Regions from separate parts of the Lelliottia amnigena genome, predicted to be linked through region 2. Evidence: predicted binding sites of a transcription regulator. Region 2 holds the regulator's gene; each other region holds the start of a gene.
What was found. Region 2 encodes PurR, which represses purine synthesis genes. Its sites were predicted from a motif close to CANGCAAACGTTTGCNTG; they were not measured.

Region 1 (5,758 bases), 1.1 Mb from region 2:
GTACACAATACCGCAGCCACGATCTTTCAATTTACGGATAATAGTGAAAAGGTGATTCACCTCTTTTTCCGTCAATGAAGATGTTGGCTCATCCATGATGACAATTTTCGCATCATAGGAGAAAGCTTTTGCAATTTCGATCATCTGCATCTGCGAAACGGATAATGTCCCTACGCGTGCGCGCGGGTCAATCTCAATATCCAGTTCATCGAAAATAGCTTTTGTATCACGGTACATTTTGTCCTGATCGACAAATACGCCTTTGGTCGGATAACGACCCAACCACATATTGTCCATAACAGAACGTTGAAGCACCAGGTTTAACTCCTGGTGAACCATCGAAATACCATTTTCCAGCGCTTCTTTGGCTGAATGGAAATCGATCTCTTTCCCCTGAAAAAGGATGCTACCAGAATCTTTTTGATAGATTCCAAAAAGGCATTTTAATAATGTTGATTTACCTGCACCGTTCTCTCCCATCAACGCGTGAATAGAGTGAGGACGCACTTTTAAATTAACATTATCGAGAGCCTTAACGCCCGGGAATGACTTGTTAATACCGCTCATTTCTAACAAGAATTCGCGTGACGACTGAGTAGTTGTGCTGACCATAATTATACCTTGACGGCCTCGCATATCGCGTTATAAAAGGGCGCAACGAATTGCGCCCTGTGAGAACATGCAATCAAATAACTTATTTACCGACAAACTCAGCCAGGTTCGACTGATCTACGCCCACGTATGGGATACGTACAATTTTGTTCTCGATTTTCCAAGTGGTGCCATCTGCAGCACCTTTGCCCGCGGCCAGGTTTTTCGCCAGGTCGAAGGTGGCTTTCGCCTGGTTGTTAGCGTCGTTCAGCACGGTACCGGCCATTGCGCCCGATTTCACCAGCGCCAGCGCTTCTGGCAATGCATCCACACCGAAGACTGGAATAGATGATTTGTTGTGCGCTTTCAGCGCTTCAACCGCACCCATTGCCATCGCATCGTTGTTCGCGATAACCACTTCGATTTTGTTAGCATTCGGACCAGACAGCCATGCGTCCATCTTGTCTTTTGCCATTGCGGTATCCCACATCGCGGTATCAAGCGCCAGCTGCTGCGTTTTCAGCCCTTTGTCGTTCAGCTCTTTGATAACGTAAGTGGTACGCGCTTCAGCATCCGGGTGACCCGGCTCGCCTTTCAGCAGAACAAACTGAATCTGACCATCTTTATTCAGATCCCAGTTCGGGTTTGCTGCCCAATGTTTAGCGATCAGATCGCCCTGAATAATACCGGACTCTTTGGAGTCAGTACCCACGTAGAAGGCTTTGTCGTAGCTGTCCAGCGCTTTGCGGGAAGGTTCTTTGTTAAAGAAGACGATTGGCACATTCTGCCCGCGCGCTTTCTCGATAACCGTACCTGCCGCAGCCGGGTCAACCAGGTTGATTGCCAGGGCTTTAACGCCTTTTGCCAGCAGAACGTCGATCTGATCGTTCTGTTTGGACTGGTCGTTCTGGGAGTCGTTCATCAGCAGCTGGACGTCTGGCGCTGCTTTAGCATCTTTTTCAATTGCTTTACGCACAACAGACATGAAGTTGTCGTCGTATTTATAGATTGTCACGCCAATACGGGTATCCGCAGCGTGCGCTGCTGCGCCAAAAAGCATGCTTGCCATAACGGCAGACAGAGTCAAAACCTTCTTATTCATGGTATCTCCGGTTTTTTTTATGCAGGGTAATTCTTCTTGTGAATAACGATCGGCAGGCGGGTGTTAAAAAAACGTTACTGACCGCCGAAGTTCACTTATAAAATTTCTCTCTTCCGTGTTCGGTAACGCTCCAGAAATGCGCTTTATGGTTGTTTGCGGCACTTTGGCTATAGTAAAAGTGATTAATCACCGTTACATAGCGTTTCAGTTCCTAAAACGCTGACATCATAGTCAGCGCCTTGTTAAGATACTGTGAATTTACTCACAGATTGAAAACGGTTACATCACTCATCGTTATCAGTTAGTGATCGGAGCCACAATTTGCCGAATAGCAACAGAATGACGACGCACTAAAGTTGGCATGAAACAGTGTGTTGCGCTCGAATCAAGCTGCCCTGCGGCGCCCTGTAACGCCAACTCAGTGGCAAGACGCGCCATCGACGCAATAGGGTAACGCACCGTGGTTAGCTGAGGGTCTGTGTACCGCGCAATGGGGATATCATCGAAACCAATCAATGACAAATGCTGTGGCACCGCAATTCCGTTGTCTTTTAGCGCGGTAAGCGCCCCGGCGGCCATGCTGTCGTTGTAGGCAAATACCGCCGTGAGCTGCAAATTGCGTCCTAGCAATTCGACCATGGCGGCCTCCCCACCCTGCATATCCGGTGCACCGGTACCTATCCAGCTATCGACAGGCATAATCCCCGCTTCTTTCATTGCGTTCTGCCAGCCCTCACGCCGCATGTCGTCATCTTCAATGTGATGGCTTGAGGCCAGATAACCGATGCGCTGGTGGCCGTTATTGATCAGCATTCGCGTGGCCATCATGGCGCCGCTGACGTTATCCAGCGCCACGCAGCGGTGGGCGTAGCCCGGTACAACGCGGTTAATCAGAACCATCCCATCGATGTGATCCATGAAACCTGCCAACTCTTCATCGCTCAACGCTTTTGAGTGAACAATCAGGGCGTTACATCGCTGACGTATCAGCACTTCAATGGCATGACGCTCTTTTTCAGCTTCATGATAGCTGTTGCCGATCAGCACGTATTTATTGTGCTGCTGGGCAACAACGTCCACGGCTTTCACCAGCGCGCCAAAGAATGCATCTGACACATCCATCACCACAACGCCGATGGTGTCACTCACCTGAGTGGCGAGCGCCTGAGCGTTAGCATTTGGCCGATAGCCCAGCTGCGTGACCGCTTTCATCACGCTTTCACGCGTTTCAGGACTCACCAGCGCGCTGTTGTTCAGGACGCGAGAAACGGTAGCAACAGAAACACCCGCGATGCGGGCCACGTCACGAATGGTGATCATATTCACCACACTTTGTAGGATTGCAGCAACTCACAGACACCCCCTGTGTTTAGCAAGGAGGCTATTTTGGCAGCGACGGAGAAGGGACTACGTGAAGAAGCTCACACAGATGAAAACGGTTACATCCGTTTTGTTAATGATTGTGATCCAGATCGTTATCTGGATGTATTATTCAATGAAACACCCGAAGCAAGTGCGGTTAATTGACGCCATACCCATTCCACCGGGCCCTGACGGAAATAGCGCAACCAGATAACGGAAAAGAGCATGTTGACCATCCAAACGGGGATCACAAATGCCATGAGCTGGAACCTGTCGAATTTCATAAACAGGCCTAATCGATAGAAAAGCGTCGTGCAGATTACGGTTTGCAGCAGGTAATTACTGAGAGCCATGCGTCCAACGCACGCGACAGCAGCGGCTAATCTGAAACGTGCAATTTGCGGCCAGAACCCGAAAATAAGCGACGCATAGCCGATGGTCTGGAACGGCGCGCTTAGCTCTCGCGGAGCCTGCAACAGAAAAGCACACCAGCGATAGTCCCAGCCCAACATCCATTGCGCACTCACCGCAGGCAGGTTAATCGCCATGCCCAACAGAACCAGTCCGGCTCCCGTGAGGCGATAATGCCTGAGGCTAAACGCCCCTTTTAGCCAGCCGGTGCGCATCAGCGCGGCACCGATCAGCATCATCCCCGCCAGCTGCCAGCCGTATTGCGCCCCTAATGCGAGCAGATTGTCTCCGAGCATATCCGCCCGATTGCTGATCGCTTCGACGCCGCCTTTCAGCTTCCAGTATTGCTCATACTGGAGCGATGCCGCGCCAGGGATCCACGAACGATTCGTGGTACCGCCCGAAATCATACCCAGCAGCAGCAGGACCCCAATGCCAATGGCATAGAGCATCACGCCAGTGTTAAACAGGCTTTTGGCATCCTGCGCGTCGCGGATCATGCGCCAGCAAATCAGCCCGACTAAACCATAGGCCAGAAGAATGTCGCCATCCCACAAAAACAGACCGTGAATAAACCCGAGGATGACCAGCAGCGTGAGGCGGGACTGAATCCAGCGCTTGCCGCGCTTGAGCAAAATCTGGAGACCCGCACCAAAAAGTAACGCAAAGAGCGTGAGGAATTTGACCTGCGCAAACAGATCTAAAATCGCCCAGGTCCATGCGTCGCGGCGGGTGATTTCGCCATACCAGGCAGGATTGAGATAAGCCGCCTTTGGCAGACCAAAGGCGCTAATGTTGAGCAGCAGGATACCGAGGATGGCAACGCCACGTATAAAATCCAGCGTGACATTACGCTCCATTTATCCTGCCTTCCGATCAGTTGTGGTGACGCACTGCGCGCAGAAATTCCTGACGGGTATTCTGGCTCGACTTAAACAGACCGCCAAGGGAGGTCGTGGTCGTTGCACTGGTGGCATCACGTACGCCGCGCGCTTTCACGCAATAATGCACGGCATCAATGGATACAGCCACATTGTTGGTCCCCAACAGCGTTTGAAGCGCAGTCAGAATTTGCTGGGTCAAACGTTCCTGAACCTGCGGACGCTGGGCAAAGAACTGCACAATGCGGTTAATTTTAGACAGGCCAATCACCGTATCTTTAGGGATATACGCCACGGTCGCTTTGCCATCGATAGTAACAAAGTGGTGTTCGCAGGTACTCGTCAACGTAATTTCGCGCACGGTCACCATTTCATCGACTTTCATTTTATTTTCGATGACGGTGATTTTTGGGAAATTAGCGTAATCCAGGCCGGAGAAAATCTCGTCGACATACATTTTTGCGATGCGTTGCGGCGTCTCCATCAGGCTGTCGTCGCTCAGGTCGAGATTCAGCAACTGCATAATCTCGGTCATGTGCCCGGCAATAAGACGTTTGCGTGTTTCATTGTCCAGTTCGGTGACCGGTGGACGCAGCGGGGTTTCAAGACCACGCGCAACCAGCGCTTCGTGGACGAGAGCGGCTTCTTTACTGAGTGATGGCATTATTTTTCTCCTGCAGGTGTGGCTGCCTTTTACCCTCATAGAGGCAAAAGTGTTCGCTCATTGTGCGTGAGGTGACGCACATAATCCAGTATTCACAGCGATAATTATTGCGATTGCCGTTGCCTTTCAGCCTGACGGTTCCAGACCAGTGCTCCGCCAACAATCAGGGCGACACCCGCCAGACCCAGCGCAGGCTCCAGTTGGTGAGTCAGCCAGGTGGAAATCGCGGATGTCACCGGGCCCACCAGCTGGCCTATCGCGTATCCCGTGGTCAAGAGTCCCGCCATGTAACGGGTATGTTCGGGTGCCAGCTCGCGACCACACAGCAGCGAGAGTTGAACGGCGCAGAGAAATCCGCCTCCGACCAGCAACGCACCGGTCACCAGACCCGCGATCCCCGGCATTAACCAGGCGGCAAAAACGCCCAATCCCTGCAACCACAGCACAATGGATAAACGTCGATTCGACGTCGAGACATGGCGCAGTGCGATACTCAACGCGATCCCCACCACGGCCGCTACGCCAAAAATCGGCCAGACAAACTGGGCAAACAGGCTTCCCGGAAAACGCAAAGCGGCCATCTGCGACAAAAATGTCGCCGGAAGAATATACCCAAACCCGGCCAGGCTATAGCTCCAGACCAGGCGACGCAAATCGGGTGTCAGTACCAGCGGATCGGGTGCGGTACCAGGGCGGTGCAGCTGTCCGCCACGCGGTAAATAGCGCGCCACCAGCACAATTAAAATC
Region 2 (5,758 bases):
CTGCGGACGGAGCAGAACCGACAGCTCTTTGCGCACATCCGGACGCTCGCCCGCTCCGCCTTTCGGCAACGAGAAGAACAGCGCGATCATCGCCACGACACCCAGCATCGCTGTCGCAAGGAAAGACATACGCCAGCCGATGACTTCACCCAGCCAGGTGGCCGCCGGCACGCCGCCAATATTCGCAATCGTTAGCCCCATAAACATCGTGGCGACCGCGCTGGCCTGCCTATGTTTGGGTACCACGCTTGCGGCCACTACCGATCCTAAACCAAAGAATGCGCCGTGGTTGAGGCTTGTCAGAATGCGCGACAACAGGAGGGTGGTGTAGTCCGGAGAGAGCGCCGAAAGCACATTACCCAGCGTGAAGATGGCCATCAGAAAAATAAGCGCATTACGACGCGCGCGATGGGAAAGCAGTAACGTCATCAGGGGTGCGCCGATCATCACGCCAATGGCATAAGCACTGATCAGCATGCCCGCCGCAGGAATAGAAACGTCAACCCCTTTAGCGATGACCGGTAAAAGCCCCATTGGGGAAAACTCGGTGGTGCCGATCCCAAATGCGCCAATCGCAAGGGCCAGCAGTGGAAAATTGATTTTCATTCATTAACTCCGGATACTGTGCCTTTACGCGACACAGAAAAACATGCCGAAAGCATGACAGCAATCACAAAAAATGAGAAGTTAACAAATTGGCAAAAGATTATTGTCGGGAGAGTAACAATGAAAGGAAGAAAACGAGGGAGAAGGCTCTCCCCCGCCTGAATCAGTGCAGAATAGCTGTAAAACTTGCCGCAACAATCAAACCCAGCACGATAATCGTGGTCGTTAACGAAAACTTAAGATCGGTATTCATCAATTTTTCTCCTTTTAATCCCCACATGAAAAGTGAGCTTGCTCATTTTTACACAGTTTACCTCAAAAATCTTCCTGGATTTAGGCTGATAACCTTTTTTGCGCTTCCCCTTTTCATCAAGATAAGACAAAATTCCACGCTAAATTTATAAGCGTACCGGCCACTGACCCCCTCCTGACGTCCTGTGTCGTTTTCCCGGCGTATCGCAATTCAATTTGCGAGATTAGGGTGAGAGAAGGCAAACGTTTACCTCTCAATTTATCAGGAGCTTAGGATATGGTCTGGAGTGACAGCTAATGGCAACAATTAAAGATGTAGCGAAACGCGCAAACGTTTCCACTACAACCGTATCACATGTAATTAACAAAACCCGTTTCGTGGCGGAAGAGACGCGCAACGCCGTTTGGGCTGCAATCAAAGAATTGCACTACTCACCGAGCGCCGTTGCTCGCAGCTTGAAAGTGAATCACACCAAGTCAATTGGTCTGCTGGCGACCAGCAGTGAAGCGGCCTATTTCGCCGAAATTATCGAAGCGGTTGAGAAAAACTGCTTCCAGAAAGGCTATACCCTGATTCTGGGAAATGCCTGGAACAGCCAGGAAAAACAGCGCGCTTACCTGTCGATGATGGCGCAAAAGCGCGTCGATGGCCTGTTGGTCATGTGTTCCGAATATCCAGAATCCGTGCTGTCGATGCTCGAGGAGTATCGTCATATCCCAATGGTGGTAATGGATTGGGGTGACACGCGCGCAGACTTTACCGATTCCGTTAACGATAACGCCTTCGAAGGCGGTTACATGGCTGGCCGTTACCTGATCGAACGTGGTCATCGCGAGATTGGTGTCATCCCCGGCCCGCTTGAGCGCAACACCGGAGCTGGCCGCCTGGCGGGCTTTATGAAAGCCATGGAAGAAGCGCTGATTACCGTCCCGGAAAACTGGATTGTACAGGGCGACTTTGAGCCAGAATCGGGCTACCGCGCGATGCAGCAGATTGTTTCGCAGTCACATCGTCCGACAGCCGTGTTCTGCGGCGGTGATATTATGGCAATGGGTGCGCTTTGCGCAGCCGATGAGCTGGGTTTACGCGTCCCGCAGGATATTTCCGTGATCGGGTATGATAACGTGCGCAACGCTCGCTACTTTACTCCCGCACTGACGACGATTCATCAGCCGAAAGACTCCCTGGGTGAAACGGCGTTCAACATGCTGATGGATCGTATCGTCAGCAAGCGTGAAGAGTCTCAGTCAATTGAAGTCCATCCGCGTCTGATTGAACGTCGCTCCGTCGCTGATGGACCGTTCCGCGATTACCGTCGTTAATCGTTTCTACGGGGCCGGTTATTCCGGCTCCCGTAGCCACTCTCTGTTCAGCGTTTCACTATCACCTAAATAGTCCAGCAACCAGGCCAGCGCAGGCGACATATCGTTTTGCTGCCATGTCAGGCAGCAGGCCGCGACCGGAAACGGATTTTCAAGCTCGAGCGCCACCCATTCTCCGCGATCGATCCGTGGACGCGCGAAATGCACAGGCACCATCCCCACACACAACCCAGCCGACAAACAGGTTGCCGACGATTCCCAGTCTGGCGCGACGACCCGCCGCTGGTTATCAAGCAGCCAGGTGATGCGTTTTGGCAGCGATCGTGACGTATCCTCCATCACCAACGACGGCCAGTTGCGCAACACGTCATCACTCAGTGGGCCTTCAATCGTTGCCAGAGGATGATCGCTTGCCACCACGCAGCGCCAGCTCAATGTTCCCATGTCCCGAAAGGCATAGCGGCCCCCGACGGGAATGGCCTGTGTCGCGCCGATCGCCATCTCCACCCTACCGTCGGATAACGCATCCCACACGCCATTAAACACTTCCTGGGACACGCGAAGTTCCACATCCGAGAAATGGCGATAGAAATCGACTACCATCTGCCGCGTCCGTTCAGGTTTAACGATGTTATCCACCGCAATCGAAAGATGGCCGCGCCAGCCATTGGCAATCTGCTGGCACTGTTCACGCGTGATCATCATTTTTTTGATAACAGATCGGCCTTCTTTCAAAAACCATACGCCAGCGGGGGTCAGAACGACATCCCGATGACGGCGTTCGAACAAGGGAACCGCCAGCCACTCCTCCATCTGACGTACCGTATAGCTGACGGCAGACGGTACGCGATGCAGTTCTTGCGCGGCTCCGCTAAAGCTACCATTTCGGGCGACAGCATCCACAACTTCTAATGAATATTCAGACCACATTTTTTGCCTGCAAAATTTTTGAACGCAACCGCCAAATATTAGCGTTTCACAAGCCAGATTGCACTCCCTACACTCTGCGCCAAAGTACACCTGCCTTCATTAGGAAATGACAATGCAACCCAACAACGGATTCTTAGTCTGGCTCGGCGGTTTGAGCGTGCTGGGCTTTTTAGCCACCGACATGTATTTGCCGGCGTTTGCCGCGATGCAGGAAGACCTGCAGACACCTGCTGCCGCGATCAGCGCAAGCCTCAGCTTGTTCCTGGCCGGTTTTGCCTTCGCACAGCTGCTGTGGGGACCGCTCTCTGACCGTTATGGCTGCAAACCTATTCTTCTTCTCGGGTTAACCATCTTTGCGCTGGGATGTCTGGGCATGCTGTGGGTGCGTGATGCAACCTGGCTGCTGGTACTGCGCTTTGTACAGGCGTTTGGCGTGTGTGCTGCCGCGGTGACCTGGCAGGCGCTGGTCACCGACTACTATCCCGCATCGCGCGTTAACCGTATTTTTGCGACCATCATGCCGCTCGTGGGGCTTTCACCGGCTCTGGCGCCGCTGCTCGGGAGCTGGATTCTGGTGCATTTTGACTGGCAGGCGATCTTTGCCACGCTGTTTATCATCACCCTGGCTCTGATGCTGCCCGCGTTTGCGCTTAAGCCCGCTCAAGCCAAGCCGGTCGGGAACAATGCGACCCGTGTCACCTTTATGTCACTGCTGCGTTCCCGCGCTTATCGTGGAAATGTGCTGATTTACGCGGCCTGTTCCGCGAGCTTTTTTGCCTGGCTCACTGGCTCACCGTTTATTCTGCACGACATGGGTTACACCCCGGCAGTGATTGGCCTGAGCTACGTGCCGCAGACCATCGCGTTCCTTGTCGGCGGCTATGGCTGTCGCGCAGCGCTGCAAAAATGGCAGGGGCAACAGATGCTGCCCTGGCTGTTGGTGCTGTACGCACTGAGCGTTATCGGCACCTGGGCTGTCGGGTTTATTCCAAACGTCGGCCTGGCTGAAATCTTAATTCCGTTCTGCGTGATGGCCGTCGCCAACGGCGCTATTTATCCGATCGTGGTTGCCCAGGCGCTACGTCCGTTTCCTCATGCAACGGGTCGTGCTGCGGCGTTACAAAACACGCTGCAATTGGGTCTGTGTTTCCTCTCAAGCCTCATTGTTTCGGCATTGATCGCCACGCCATTGATGACGACCACCAGCGTGATGCTGGTGACGGTCGCGCTCGCCGCACTCGGTTATCGCATGCAAGTTTCAGCCACTGAAAATATGCAAGATGGAACGGCGGTAGAATCGTCACAAGCATAGTCGTGGACGTAATTATCTGATTTACGAGTGATTAGGCTGCTAACAACTTTCAGTTGAATGCGTGATTTTTGAAGCCTATACTAAATTTGGTTCATATAATTACGATAAATATTATCTGTTAACGGGAGCCGGAGTGCTCCCGTTTTACCATGGAAGGCTTTTCGGCAAGGGTTATCTCCCTTCCTCTGTTCTACGTCGGATACTAGCCTCACGGATAATTCCGTGAGACTTCTCACAAACCATAAAAAGCGGCTACGCTGTTTGAAGGTTCTGATCACATCAGGTGATGGAGAAGCTATGAGTTCATCGTGCATAGAAGAAGTCAGCCTTCGGGACGACAATTGGTCCCGAATAGTGAGTGAGTTATTGAGTCGCGCGGGCATTACCGTCAATGGGCCCGCCCCTTCTGATATTCAGGTCAAACATCCCGATTTTTTTAAGCGCGTGTTACAGGAGGGATCGCTCGGATTGGGCGAAAGCTTTATGGACGGCTGGTGGGAGTGTGAGCGGCTGGATGTTTTTTTCAACAACGTGCTGCGCGCCGGCCTTGATAGGCAACTCCCTCACCATCTGAGAGACACTTTACGCATCGCCTCCGCCCGCCTGTTTAATCTGCAAAGTAAAAAGCGGGCGTGGATTGTCGGGAAGGAACATTACGATCTCGGTAATGACCTGTTCACGCGGATGCTCGACCCCTTGATGCAGTATTCTTGCGCTTACTGGAAAGACGCCTCAACGCTTGAGGAGGCACAGTTAGCCAAACTCCACCTCATCTGCGAGAAATTACAGCTGCAACCCGGCATGCGCGTGCTGGATATTGGCTGCGGCTGGGGAGGACTGGCGTATTACATGGCCAAAAATTACGGTGTCAGCGTGGTGGGCGTGACCATTTCTGCAGAACAGCAAAAAATGGCTCAGGACCGCTGCGAGGGTCTGGACGTCACCATTTTATTGCAAGATTACCGTGACCTTGACGACCAGTTTGACCGCATTGTCTCTGTTGGGATGTTTGAACACGTCGGCCCCAAAAATTACGATACCTATTTCGCGGTCACCGATCGCAATCTCAAGCCAGACGGCGTGTTCCTTCTCCACACAATCGGTTCCAAAAAAACGGACCATACTGTCGATCCGTGGATCAATAAATACATTTTCCCGAACGGTTGTCTCCCCTCGGTCCGTCAGATTGCGAAGGCCAGCGAGCCTCATTATGTGATGGAAGACTGGCATAATTTTGGCGCGGATTACGATACCACGTTGATGGCCTGGCACGCTCGCTTCCAGGCCTCCTGGCCTGACATTGCTGATAATTATTCAGATCGTTTCAGGCGGATG
Region 3 (5,758 bases), 340 kb from region 2:
GCGATAGCATTCGATCCCTTCCTGCTTCGCCCATTTTTCGAATTTTTTCAGATTTTTACGCAGGCGGTTCGCGTAGTCCTCCGCCACGGTCGAAGGTTTACTGTCGCCCTCTTTCTCGGTGAGGTGATAGTTTTTCTGTACGCAGTCCAGCGGGCCGTTTTTGGCTTTAAACTGACGTTCTGCGCGCAGTTGCAGGCAGCTCAGCAGTTCAGGAGATCCACTGAACAGCGACAGATTCCAGCCGCCGAAATAATCTTTCATTGAGCGACCCAGCAGGCTGTGCAGGGCAATCAGCGCCGGTTCGCTATCGAGACGCTCGCCATACGGTGGGTTGCTGATAACCGTACCGTACGGGCCTTTTGGCAGCGGATTGGTCAGCTGCGCGACATCTTTCACTTCAAACGAGATCAGCTCACCAATACCGGCACGACGGGCGTTGCTGGCTGCGCGTTCAATGACGCGCGCGTCGCTGTCTGAGCCGTAGAAACGTGAACCGTAATCAGCCAGGCCTTTACGCGCGCGGACCTGCGCTTCGGCTTTGACCTCTTTCCAGATGGCATCGTCGTGCTGCGCCCACCCGCTAAAGCCCCACTGCCCGCGGTGCAGGCCAGGCGCGCGATCGGTTGCCATCATCGCCGCTTCAATCAGCAACGTACCGGAACCGCACATCGGATCCAGCAGTGGCGTACCAGGCTGCCAGCCAGAACGCATAACAATTGCGGCCGCCAGGTTTTCTTTAATCGGTGCAATACCCGCACGATCGCGGTAACCGCGCTGATGCAGGCCTTCCCCACACAGATCCAGCGAAATATGCGCAGTCTCTTTGTTCAGCCACACGTTGATACGCAGATCCGGGTTTTCACGATCCACGTTCGGGCGCTCAAGATTTTTGCGCGTGAAGCTATCCACAATCGCATCTTTCACTTTCAGCGCACCGTATTGGCTATTGCGGATTTCATCATTCAGTCCGCTAAAGTGCACAGCAAAGGTCGCGCCAGGTGCAAAAATCTCTGTCCAGTCAGTCGCCTGCACGCCGAGATACAGGTCAAGGTCGCTGTAGACTTTGCACGCACCCAAAGGCAGCATGATGCGCGACGCCAGACGGCTCCACATCAGGCTCTGGTAAATAAGCCGCGTGTCGCCCTCAAAATGGACACCGCCCTGAACGACCTGGCACTCACGCGCGCCAAGGCTTTCCAGTTCAGTTTTTAACAGCTCTTCCAGCCCACGGGCCGTACTGGCAAACAGAGAATTCATATTGTCACTTATTACTCATAGAAAATTGTTGCGCATTATACACAGAATCATTCGATTTGCCTCGCGCCAGCACGCTGATGAAGCCAACAAAACGGCGCGCCAGTGAATAAAGTGTATATAGATAATCCGGGTGATATGTCATAAAGTTGAAGGCTTATTTTTATTGAGGGGAGTGTGCAGTGGCGACGTTATCCAGGCTTTTTATCCATCCAGTCAAATCAATGCGCGGAATTGGCCTGACGCATGCACTCGCAGACGTCAGCGGTTTTGCTTTCGATCGCATTTTTATGGTCACTGAGCCTGACGGAACGTTCATCACTGCGCGTCAGTTTCCGCAAATGGTGCGGTTTATTCCCGCGCCGCTGCATGACGGTTTACATCTCACGGCACCGGACGGATCCAGCGTCATTGCGCGCTTCAATGATTTCTCGCCCGTTGATGAACCGACCGAAGTCTGGCGCAATCATTTTACAGCGCGTATTGCCCCCGAAGAGATCAACCGTTGGCTAAGCGGCTTTTTCTCTCGCCCGGTACAGTTGCGCTGGGTAGGGCCCGAATTGACGCGCCGCGTTCAGCACTTTGAATCCGTTCCGCTTTCCTTTGCCGACGGTTTCCCTTTCCTGCTCACCAATGAAGCCTCACTGCGGGATTTACAGAATCGTTGTTCCGCGAGCGTACAAATGGAGCAGTTTCGCCCCAATCTGGTTGTGACTGGCGCGCAAGCATGGGAAGAAGATACCTGGAAAGTGATTCGCATTGGCAGCGTGATCTTCGATGTCGTCAAACCCTGTAGCCGCTGCATTTTCACCACTATCAGCCCTGAGAAAGGTCAAAAACACCCTTCCGGCGAACCGCTTAAAACGTTGCAATCTTTCCGAACCGCGCAGGATAACGGCGATGTCGATTTTGGTCAGAACCTGATCCCTCGCTCCAGCGGTGTGATTCGCGTGGGCGATGAAGTCGAAATCCTGTCCACCGGAGCGGGTCGAATCTACGGCGCAGGCGCGGAAGAAGAAACGGCAGAAGTGGAAGTGCAACCTGTAACGGCGGTGACCCTTCAGTGGCAAGGGCAAACGCTCAAGGGGAACAATCAACAAGTCTTGCTTGAGCAACTGGAGCAAGCCGGAATTCGCGTTCCTTATTCGTGTCGCGCGGGGATTTGCGGTTGCTGTCGTATCAAACTGATAGACGGCGAAGTGACAGCATTGAAAAAATCAGCGGTAGGCGAAGATGGCACCATTCTTTGCTGCAGCTGCGTCCCTAAAACATCGCTACAGCTTGAGCTTTAAACGGCCTGTTCCAGGCTAAATGAATCCACACGGAGCTGCGGTTTGAGTCTGTCATTCATGACTTTGATCGCATCACCCAGTTGCATCGTACGCCCGGCAATGATCACGCCGGGTTGTGCCAGCAAGCAAAGTGCTGCATTTTCGCCAGGCTCAACCACCAGCAAACTCACCTCTTCCGATGTATCGCTGAGATGCACGCAAGCTGCATCACCCGTGCCCGGCATCCACGCCTGGCCATGAGCGAGAAAGTGCCAGCTTTTCGGCATCTGAGGCTTGAGGAAACGAATAGCCACCAGCGCGTTCAAAATCAACTCAGCACGTTGTTCTTTGGTTAGCACGAAGTCGCGGCACTTCTCTTCAAACGAGAAATAAAGGGCTGCATCATCGACGCAAAAGCCCGATGGGGCAAAGGCATCAGGTGTGAGCATACGGCGGGCATAGCGAGAACGAAATAACATGCCATTGGCTAAATCGAGCATCATTCGATCGTGCTCTTCACAAAAATACCAGCGCCAGTTATCGTCAGGTTTAATTCGCATTTTCCTCTCCCGTCCCTCACATCCTGTTCTTAAAATGTCCTGATTGTCGCTTCGTTTATAACATCAATAAATAAAAGACCATAATGTCTAAATAAGCAACAATGACGGAATATAAAACAACCAAGGCCGGAAATAAAGCCCTGGTTGTCTTATAGAGAGAAAAGTTTAGATATGATTAACGATTTCTTTAATCAATTGAGGGCCTTTAAAAATAAAACCAGAATAAATTTGTACCAGCGTCGCACCCGCAGCCATCTTCTCACGCGCAGCGATGACCGAGTCGATTCCCCCCACGCCAATGATCGGTAAACGCCCTTTTAATTCTGCAGACAACGCGCGAATAATTTCTGTGCTTTTTAATTGCACCGGACGACCACTTAACCCACCCATTTCATCCGAATTATTCATTCCGATGACCAATGATCGATCGAGAGTCGTATTGGTCGCAATAACACCATCAATATTATGGCGAACCAAACTATCAGCAACCTGGATCAATTCATCCACGGAAAGATCCGGGGCGATCTTAACCGCGACCGGAACATATTTATGGTGAATTGCCTGCAGTTCATTTTGTTTATTTTTAATGGCTGATAACAGATCGTCCAGCGCTTCACCATATTGCAGCGTACGTAAACCAGGGGTATTTGGCGACGAGATATTAACCGCAATATAACCCGCATAAGCATAGACTTTTTCCATACAAATCAGATAGTCATCTTTACCCTGCTCTACCGGCGTATCTTTATTTTTGCCAATATTAATACCCAGCACGCCGTCAAAATGCGCTTTTTTTACGTTCTCGATCAGATGATCGACACCGTGATTATTAAAGCCCATTCGATTGATCAACCCTTCGGCTTCAACCAGACGGAACAGTCGCGGCTTATCGTTACCTGCTTGTGGCCGTGGCGTGACCGTGCCGACTTCAATGGAACCAAATCCCATCGCGCCCAGCGCATCAATACACTCGCCGTTCTTGTCCAGGCCAGCAGCCAGGCCCAGGGGATTCTTAAACGTCAGTCCCATACATTGAACAGGTTTTTCCTGCACTTTCTGGCGCACCAGCGCTTCCAAAGGTGTTCCTGTAATGCGACGTAACTGCTGGAATGTCAATTCATGAGCGCGCTCGGGATCGAGCTGGAAAAGGGCTTTACGAACGAAGGGGTAATACATGAACTCTCCTGGATTCCGGTGTGCAAACCGGACACGGATTATCAGCGATCGCAGCGCGAAAGGGAATTGACCTGAGGCAATAAAACGGCTTTCTGCGCAATCGTTTTCCTTTCTGGCGGTTTCTTATGCATTTTCCGGATTTTTAATTCCAGATAAATCATTTAGTGGAATAACCCCGCAATGTCACACTCCTGAAAATTGTTATCAATGTTAGATAAAAGCAAACAAATGGTTATAAGGAGCAAACATGCGCGTCATCACGTTGGCTGGAAGTCCGCGTTTTCCTTCACGTTCCAGTGCCCTGCTGGAATATGCCCGCGAACAGCTGAATTCGCGGGATGTCGAAGTGTGTCACTGGAATCTGCATAACTTTGAGCCTGAAGATCTGCTGTATGCCCGGTTTGAAAGTCCGGCGCTTCAGGCGCTGATTCAGCAACTCAAGGGGGCTGATGGCCTGATTGTGGCGACGCCGATTTACAAAGCCTCATTTTCTGGCGCGCTAAAAACGCTTCTCGATCTGCTGCCTGAACGCGCGCTGGAGGGAAAAGTCGTCCTTCCGCTGGCGACCGGTGGCACCGTCGCCCATATGCTGGCCGTTGATTATGCCCTCAAGCCCGTTCTCAATGCGCTGAAAGCCCAGGAGATCCTGCACGGCGTGTTCGCCGATGATTCTCAGGTTGTGGATTATCAGCATAAACCACAGTTCACCCCCAACTTGCAATCGCGTCTGGATAGCGCACTCGAAACGTTTTGGCAGGCATTGCATCGCCGCGATGCTCAAGCCCCTACCTTTGGCCGTCTGAAAGGAGTCGCCCATGTTTAAACACCTCTTTCGTCTCGGGCTAACGGGTTTGCTGGCCGTCTCCGCGCTGGCTCATGCGGCGAATGCTGCGCCGGAAAGTTTACGTATCGGCTACCAGAAAGGCAGCATCAGCATGGTGCTGGCAAAAAGCCATCAGCTGCTGGAAAAACGTTATCCGCAGACCACGTTTTCGTGGATTGAATTCCCGGCTGGCCCACAAATGCTCGAAGCACTCAATGTGGGCAGTATAGATGTAGGCAGTACGGGAGATATTCCGCCGATATTCGCCCAGGCCGCAGGCGCTGATCTGGTTTACGTGGGCGTAGAACCGGCCAAGCCTAAGGCCGAAGTTATCCTGGTGCCTGAAAACAGTCCGATTAAAACCGTCGCGGATCTTAAAGGCCATAAAGTTGCGTTCCAGAAAGGGTCCAGTTCGCACAATCTGTTGCTTCGCGCGCTGCAACAAGCGGGCCTGACGTTCAAGGATATTCAGCCGATCTACTTAAGCCCAGCCGATGCGCGCGCCGCTTTCCAGCAAAATAACGTGGACGCCTGGGCCATCTGGGACCCGTACTATTCTGCGGCTCTGCTTCAGGGTGGCGTTCGCGTTCTAAAAGATGGCGAAACGCTTAAACAGACCGGTTCGTTCTATCTTGCCGCGCGTCCTTATGCCGAAAAGAACGGCGAATTTATAC
Region 4 (5,758 bases), 2.2 Mb from region 2:
GCCCACAGACAGGCGACTGCCGCCGATTCTGTCGCGGTGAATATCCCAGACAAAATTCCGCCCAGAATGATCACCACCGTCAACAGCCCCCACAGCGCATCGAAGAAAATCTTCACCGCCTGCTTAAAGGGGATTCTTTCACCTTTCGGATAGCCGCGTTTGTGCGCAAAACCGAGGCACAGAACCATCAGGCTTACACCGAGCAATAACCCTGGTAGTACGCCTGCGATAAACAGCGTGGCGATCGACACCGTGCCTCCCGCCGCCAGCGAGTAAATCACCGAGTTATGGCTGGGTGGAATCAAAATCGCCTGCACCGATCCGCTGGCCGTCACCGCGGCGGCGTACTCGCGCGGATACCCCTTTTTCTCCATTTCGGGGATCATCACGCTGCCGATTGATGCCGTATCCGCTACCGATGAACCGGAAATCGCGCCGAAAAACGTCGATGCGACGATATTGACCAGCGACAGGCCGCCACGAATAAAGCCGACGAAAATGTACGCAAAGTTCACCAGCCGTCGCGCAATGCCTCCTTCTGCCATGATCGCGCCCGCCAGGATAAAGAACGGGATCGCCAGCAGCGTGAATTTATTCACCCCGCTGGTAATCTGGATCATCAATGCTTCCAGCGGCAGATCAATCCATAGCGCACCCGCAACCGCACTTAGCCCGACGGCGAAGGCCACCGGCATCCCCAGCGCCAGTAAAATGGCGAGGGTGAATAACAAAATAAATGCATCCATTGTTCACCCCTTAACTGTGGTTACCGATCAACACGACCGGACGGTTTTCCTGCGAGCCAAACAGCAAACGCTCAATGACAAACAGGATCATAATGGCCGAACCTACCGGCAACGGCAGATAGCTTTCACCCGACGTGAGGATGGGGAACTCTGCGACGGGCTGTTCCCACAGTTCGATACACAGCAGCAGGCTGTACCAGAAGATCAATGCGGAAATGAGCAACATCAGCAGATCCACGATCCGCGCGCACAGGTTTTTGAGCATGTCGGGCAGACGATCGGTGAGCATATTCACCGCAATATGCGACCCGGCGCGATACCCCACCGCCGCGCCGATAAAGGTGAAAGTCACCATGCAAATAATCGCGATCGGTTCCGGCCAGGATTCCCCGCGATTGAGCACATAGCGCGAGAAAATGCCGATGGGGATAACAATCGTCATGACCAGTAGCGACACGCCCGCGACGCCCATGGCGAAGAGGTACAGGCGGTCCATCCACTTCAGGTAGAGTTCGGACATACGTCCTCCACGAACACGTTAGGGTTTACTGGACGTCCGCGATGGCCTGCATCAGTTCCTTGTGCTTATCGCCGTACTGCGCGCGCACCGGTTCAGTCGCCTTGATAAACACCGCTTTGTCGATGTCGTGGAATTGCACGCCGCCCGCTTTCATTTTATCCAGCGCCTGCTGGTTGTAAGCGTCCCAGAGTTTGCGCTGCTCAAATTGCGCCTCACGCGCCAGAGTTTTGATTTTCTGCTGATCGTCAGCGCTGAGTTTGTCCCATTTCACTTTGGAGTAGAGCAGCATTTCCGGCGTGATGAAGTGGCCGCTGAGGGTGTAGTTTTTAGCAACCGGCATGTAGTTATGCGCCACAAAGGTTGGCGGGTTGTTTTCCGCGCCGTCAATCACCCCGGTTTGCATCCCGCTATAGACTTCGCTGACGCCCATCGCTACCGAGTTGGCCCCCATCGCTTTCAAGGTTGCCAGTGCGACCGGGCTGCCCTGCACGCGGATTTTCTTGCCCTGCAGGTCTTCTGGTTTGACGATCGGCTCTTTGGTGATCAGATTACGCGTGCCGGAGTCCATCCAGCCCAGAAACACCAGGCGCGATTTCGGGTTAGCCGTCAGTTTTTCGCCAATCTCTTTGCCGATATCACCGTCAATCACCTTGTGCATGTGGTCTTCGTCGCGGAACACGTACGGCAGAGTAAAGACCTCGATATCCGGTAAAATCGCCGCCACAGGCGCCATTGAGACGCGAATGATATCGATAGCGCCCATCTGCGCCTGTTCAATCATTTGCTTTTCATCGCCCAGGACGCCGCCAGGGAAAACTTTAATCTCCAGCTTGCCATCGGTTTGTTGGTTGAGTTTTTCACCCATGTTTTGCACGGCCACCACGTTTGGGTAGCCTTCAGGATGAACATCAGCAGCTTTGATCGTTTGCGCTGCCGCCGTGGTGGCGAACAGCAGTGACGCGGTGGACAGGCACAACGAGGCCAGTAACGGCTTAAGGGTCGTTTTCATCGGGTCAACTCCAGGGTAGTGAGATAAGCGTTAAAACGTTGTTTTATTTTTACGCTTAAAAATTAGACTACGTCCTGGAAAGCGGGGGTGAAGCAACTCACAAAAGCGATAAATTTTGAAACGATGGTTTGAAATCGTAGATTCGATCACGCGCCTTTGCGTAAAAGATAGCGATACGGCAGCGCGTCGGTCTCTTTCGCGATCAGCTCATGTTCCATAAAAGTACAAAAACCGGGGATGTCTCGCGTGGTCGCCGGATCGTCAGCGATAATCAGCAGCGTTTCGCCGGTTTGCATCGTGCGCACGGTTTTACGCACCATCATAACAGGCTCCGGGCAGCGAAGGCCCTGGGCATCAAGGGTGTGGTCTGGAGTGGAAAACAGGTCGGTCATCATCGTCTCAATCATCTAAAAACGGCTGTAGTTTACGCCGCGTTTTGGGCAAAGCAAACCAGGTTAACGATTGCGTGAAAATTAGCCATTGCAATGTACAGGCAAAGCAGTATTATGCGGCCGGTTCAGAATCTGGGCCATCAGGCCTCGTTGTTGAAGCCTAAGGTGTCAGATTCAAATTGGGTTCCCTCACCCCAAACATTAATCAAAAAGGTCACAATATGACGCAGTTCTCTCAATCGCAGCGCGTAAAAGCGTTGTTCTGGCTATCGCTTTTTCATCTGCTGGTGATTACCTCCAGCAACTATCTGGTGCAGCTCCCGATCGCCATTTTTGGTTTTCATACCACCTGGGGCGCATTCAGTTTCCCGTTTATTTTTCTCGCGACTGATTTAACCGTGCGCATTTTTGGCGCGCCGCTGGCTCGACGCATTATTTTTGCGGTGATGCTGCCTGCGCTGTTCGTGTCGTATGGCATTTCATCACTTTTTTATATGGGAAGCTGGCAAGGTTTCGAGGCGCTACTGCACTTCAACCTGTTTGTTGCCCGTATCGCCGCCGCAAGCTTTATGGCCTATGCGCTGGGACAGATTCTTGACGTCCATGTATTTAACCGTCTGCGTCAAAACCATCGCTGGTGGATGGCACCGACCGCCTCAACGCTGTTCGGTAACGTGAGCGACACGCTGGCCTTCTTCTTTATTGCCTTCTGGCGCAGCCCCGATGCATTTATGGCCGAGCACTGGATGGAAATCGCGCTGGTCGATTACTGCTTCAAGGTGCTTATTAGCATCGTGTTCTTCCTGCCGATGTACGGCGTATTGTTAAATATGCTGCTGAAAAGGCTGGCAGATAAATCTGAAATCACGGCATTGCAGGCTGGTTAAACGTTCGCTTTATCAGTTGTGATAAGATGGATGAATGAGCCGTTATGGCCGTTTATCGAAAGGAAGAAGTCAATGCGCAATCTGGTTAAGTATGTCGGGATTGGCCTGCTGGTCGTGGGTCTTGCGGCCTGTGATAACAGCGACACCAAAACACCTGTTCAGGGCGCGGCCGCAGAAAGTAATGCGACCGGCCAGGCGGTCGAGCTGATGGATGGCAAACTCAGTTTCGCCCTGCCAGCGGATATGACCGATCAGAGCGGTAAGCTGGGGACGCAGGCGAATAATATGCACGTCTATTCCGATGCAACCGGACAGAAAGCCGTGATTGTGATTGTGGGCGACGACTCCAACGAAGATCTGGCCGTGCTGGCAAAGCGTCTGGAAGATCAGCAGCGTAGCCGCGACCCGCAGCTCCAGGTTGTGACCAACAAGTCTATCGACTTGAAAGGCCACACGTTGCAACAGCTGGACAGCATCATCTCCGCGAAGGGCCAGACCGCTTACTCTTCCGTGGTGCTCGGTAAAGTAGATGGCAAACTGCTGACCCTGCAGATCACGCTGCCAGCAGAAGATCAGCAGAAAGCACAAACCACGGCTGAAAACATCATCAATACCATCGTCATCAAGTAATTTTTGATGAGGATTCAACGGCCTCCGGCGTTTGCGTCGGGGGCCGTTTTTTTAAGCGCCACGTCAGCAGTAATGCCACCCCCACCAGCCCCGCCGCTGCCAGATAAATCACCGGCACGCCCGCCCACGCCATCAGCAGCCCTGCCAGCGGGCCCGTCACGCCCAGCGACATATCCATAAACACCGTGTAGGTGGCCAGTGCCGATCCCTGGTTTTGCTGCGGTACCGCTTTAACCGCCACCACGCCGAGCGCGGGAAAGACCAATGAAAATCCTGCGCCCGCGAGGAACACGCCAATCTTCGCTATCCATGGTTCGTCGGCGATCCCGGTCAACAGCAGGCCGATAATCTCAACGGCGAAGCAAATCATCGCCACGTTCAGGCCGCCAAGGCGATTGATGCCGTTCGGGAACAGCAAACGCGCCCCGACAAACGCGCAGCTAAACAGCGTCAGCGCGAACGCCGCGCCATCCCAGCCTTTGGCGTCGTAGAACAGCGTGATAAAGGTGGCGATCACGCCAAAACCGGCGGAGGCGAGCGCCAGCGCCATGCCGTACGGCCAGACGCGCCCGAGAACGGCGCGAAACGGCAGCGGCTTGCCTTTCGTGGCTTTGACTTTTGGTCGTGGAATCGCCAGCAAAATAGCAATAAACGCGACGGCCATAATGGTCAGAGCCAGGCCGTGCAGCCCGCCCCACGCATAGCACAGCACCCCAAGCGGTGCGCCGAGCGCCATCGCGCCGTAAGTCACGATCCCGTTCCACGAAATCACGCGGCCAATGTGCGCATTACCGACGACGCCCACGCCCCACAGCGTTGAGCCCGTTCCCGCCAGGCTTTGCCCTATTCCCAAAATCACGCGCCCAAGGCACAGCAGCGCCAGACTCATTATCGGCCAGCCGCTGGTGGTGGCTGCCAGCAAATAACTCAGGCCGCTCAGGAAACAGCCGCATAATCCAACCACCACGATACTTTTTGGTCCAAACAGGTCGGCATAACGCCCTGACTGTGGACGGCTCAACAGCGTGGCGAAATATTGCAGGCTGATCACCAGCCCCGCCCAGAAGGCGCTGTATCCCATCACGTCGTGGACATAACCGGGCAAGACCGCCAGCGGCAGACCAATGGTGAGATAGCTGGCGAAGTTAAACATGACAACAGAAACAATGCGCAGATTGAGGCGCAATCCGCTAAGCGCCGGTTCGGCGGCAGGTACGGGCATGACTTTCTACCTGGATTTTTGCAACAGTGTTTCACTATTACCACGTCACGCGGTGAAAATCAGCAGCGACTTTCAGATTAACAGCCTCAAGCGAAGCGCATCGCAGGCACTACACTTAACGGGCATACAACATAAGGAATCAGCATGACATCCGCTCAGCCCGATAAAACGGGTCTCCATATTCTGTTAAAACTCGCCTGTCTGGTGGTGATCCTCGCGGGGATCCATGCCGCAGCCGATATTATTGTTCAACTTTTACTGGCGCTCTTTTTCGCTATCGTTCTCAATCCATTAGTCACCTGGTTTATCCGTCGGGGCATCAGACGGCCCGTGGCGATCACCATCGTTGTCC

Region 1: the regulator PurR is predicted to act here: its motif matches at 3,122-3,139, upstream of galS (HTH-type transcriptional regulator GalS).
Region 3: the regulator PurR is predicted to act here: its motif matches at 4,355-4,372, upstream of pyrD (quinone-dependent dihydroorotate dehydrogenase).
Region 4: the regulator PurR is predicted to act here: its motif matches at 2,727-2,744, upstream of tusA (sulfurtransferase TusA).

Annotation. Positions count from the first base shown of each region.
Region 1 covers NZ_CP077236.1:279,368-285,125, forward strand. The annotation lists gene mglA (galactose/methyl galactoside ABC transporter ATP-binding protein MglA) at 1-612, opposite strand, end outside; gene mglB (galactose/glucose ABC transporter substrate-binding protein MglB) at 695-1,693, opposite strand; gene galS (HTH-type transcriptional regulator GalS) at 1,991-3,013, opposite strand; gene yeiB (DUF418 domain-containing protein YeiB) at 3,169-4,326, opposite strand; gene folE (GTP cyclohydrolase I FolE) at 4,343-5,011, opposite strand; gene I6L74_RS01390 (YbfB/YjiJ family MFS transporter) at 5,116-5,758, opposite strand, start outside.
Region 2 covers NZ_CP077236.1:3,688,893-3,694,650, reverse strand. The annotation lists gene I6L74_RS17405 (MFS transporter) at 1-606, opposite strand, end outside; gene cydH (cytochrome bd-I oxidase subunit CydH) at 770-859, opposite strand; gene purR (HTH-type transcriptional repressor PurR) at 1,156-2,181, shown strand; gene punR (DNA-binding transcriptional activator PunR) at 2,200-3,111, opposite strand; gene punC (purine nucleoside transporter PunC) at 3,224-4,423, shown strand; gene cfa (cyclopropane fatty acyl phospholipid synthase) at 4,721-5,758, shown strand, end outside.
Region 3 covers NZ_CP077236.1:3,347,793-3,353,550, reverse strand. The annotation lists gene rlmKL (bifunctional 23S rRNA (guanine(2069)-N(7))-methyltransferase RlmK/23S rRNA (guanine(2445)-N(2))-methyltransferase RlmL) at 1-1,257, opposite strand, end outside; gene I6L74_RS15635 (YcbX family protein) at 1,437-2,546, shown strand; gene zapC (cell division protein ZapC) at 2,543-3,085, opposite strand; gene pyrD (quinone-dependent dihydroorotate dehydrogenase) at 3,251-4,261, opposite strand; gene ssuE (NADPH-dependent FMN reductase) at 4,509-5,084, shown strand; gene I6L74_RS15615 (sulfonate ABC transporter substrate-binding protein) at 5,077-5,758, shown strand, end outside.
Region 4 covers NZ_CP077236.1:1,485,533-1,491,290, forward strand. The annotation lists gene I6L74_RS07070 (TRAP transporter large permease) at 1-746, opposite strand, end outside; gene I6L74_RS07075 (TRAP transporter small permease) at 757-1,266, opposite strand; gene I6L74_RS07080 (TRAP transporter substrate-binding protein) at 1,292-2,275, opposite strand; gene tusA (sulfurtransferase TusA) at 2,422-2,667, opposite strand; gene I6L74_RS07090 (7-cyano-7-deazaguanine/7-aminomethyl-7-deazaguanine transporter) at 2,889-3,554, shown strand; gene I6L74_RS07095 (DcrB family lipoprotein) at 3,627-4,184, shown strand; gene I6L74_RS07100 (MFS transporter) at 4,177-5,406, opposite strand; gene I6L74_RS07105 (AI-2E family transporter) at 5,551-5,758, shown strand, end outside.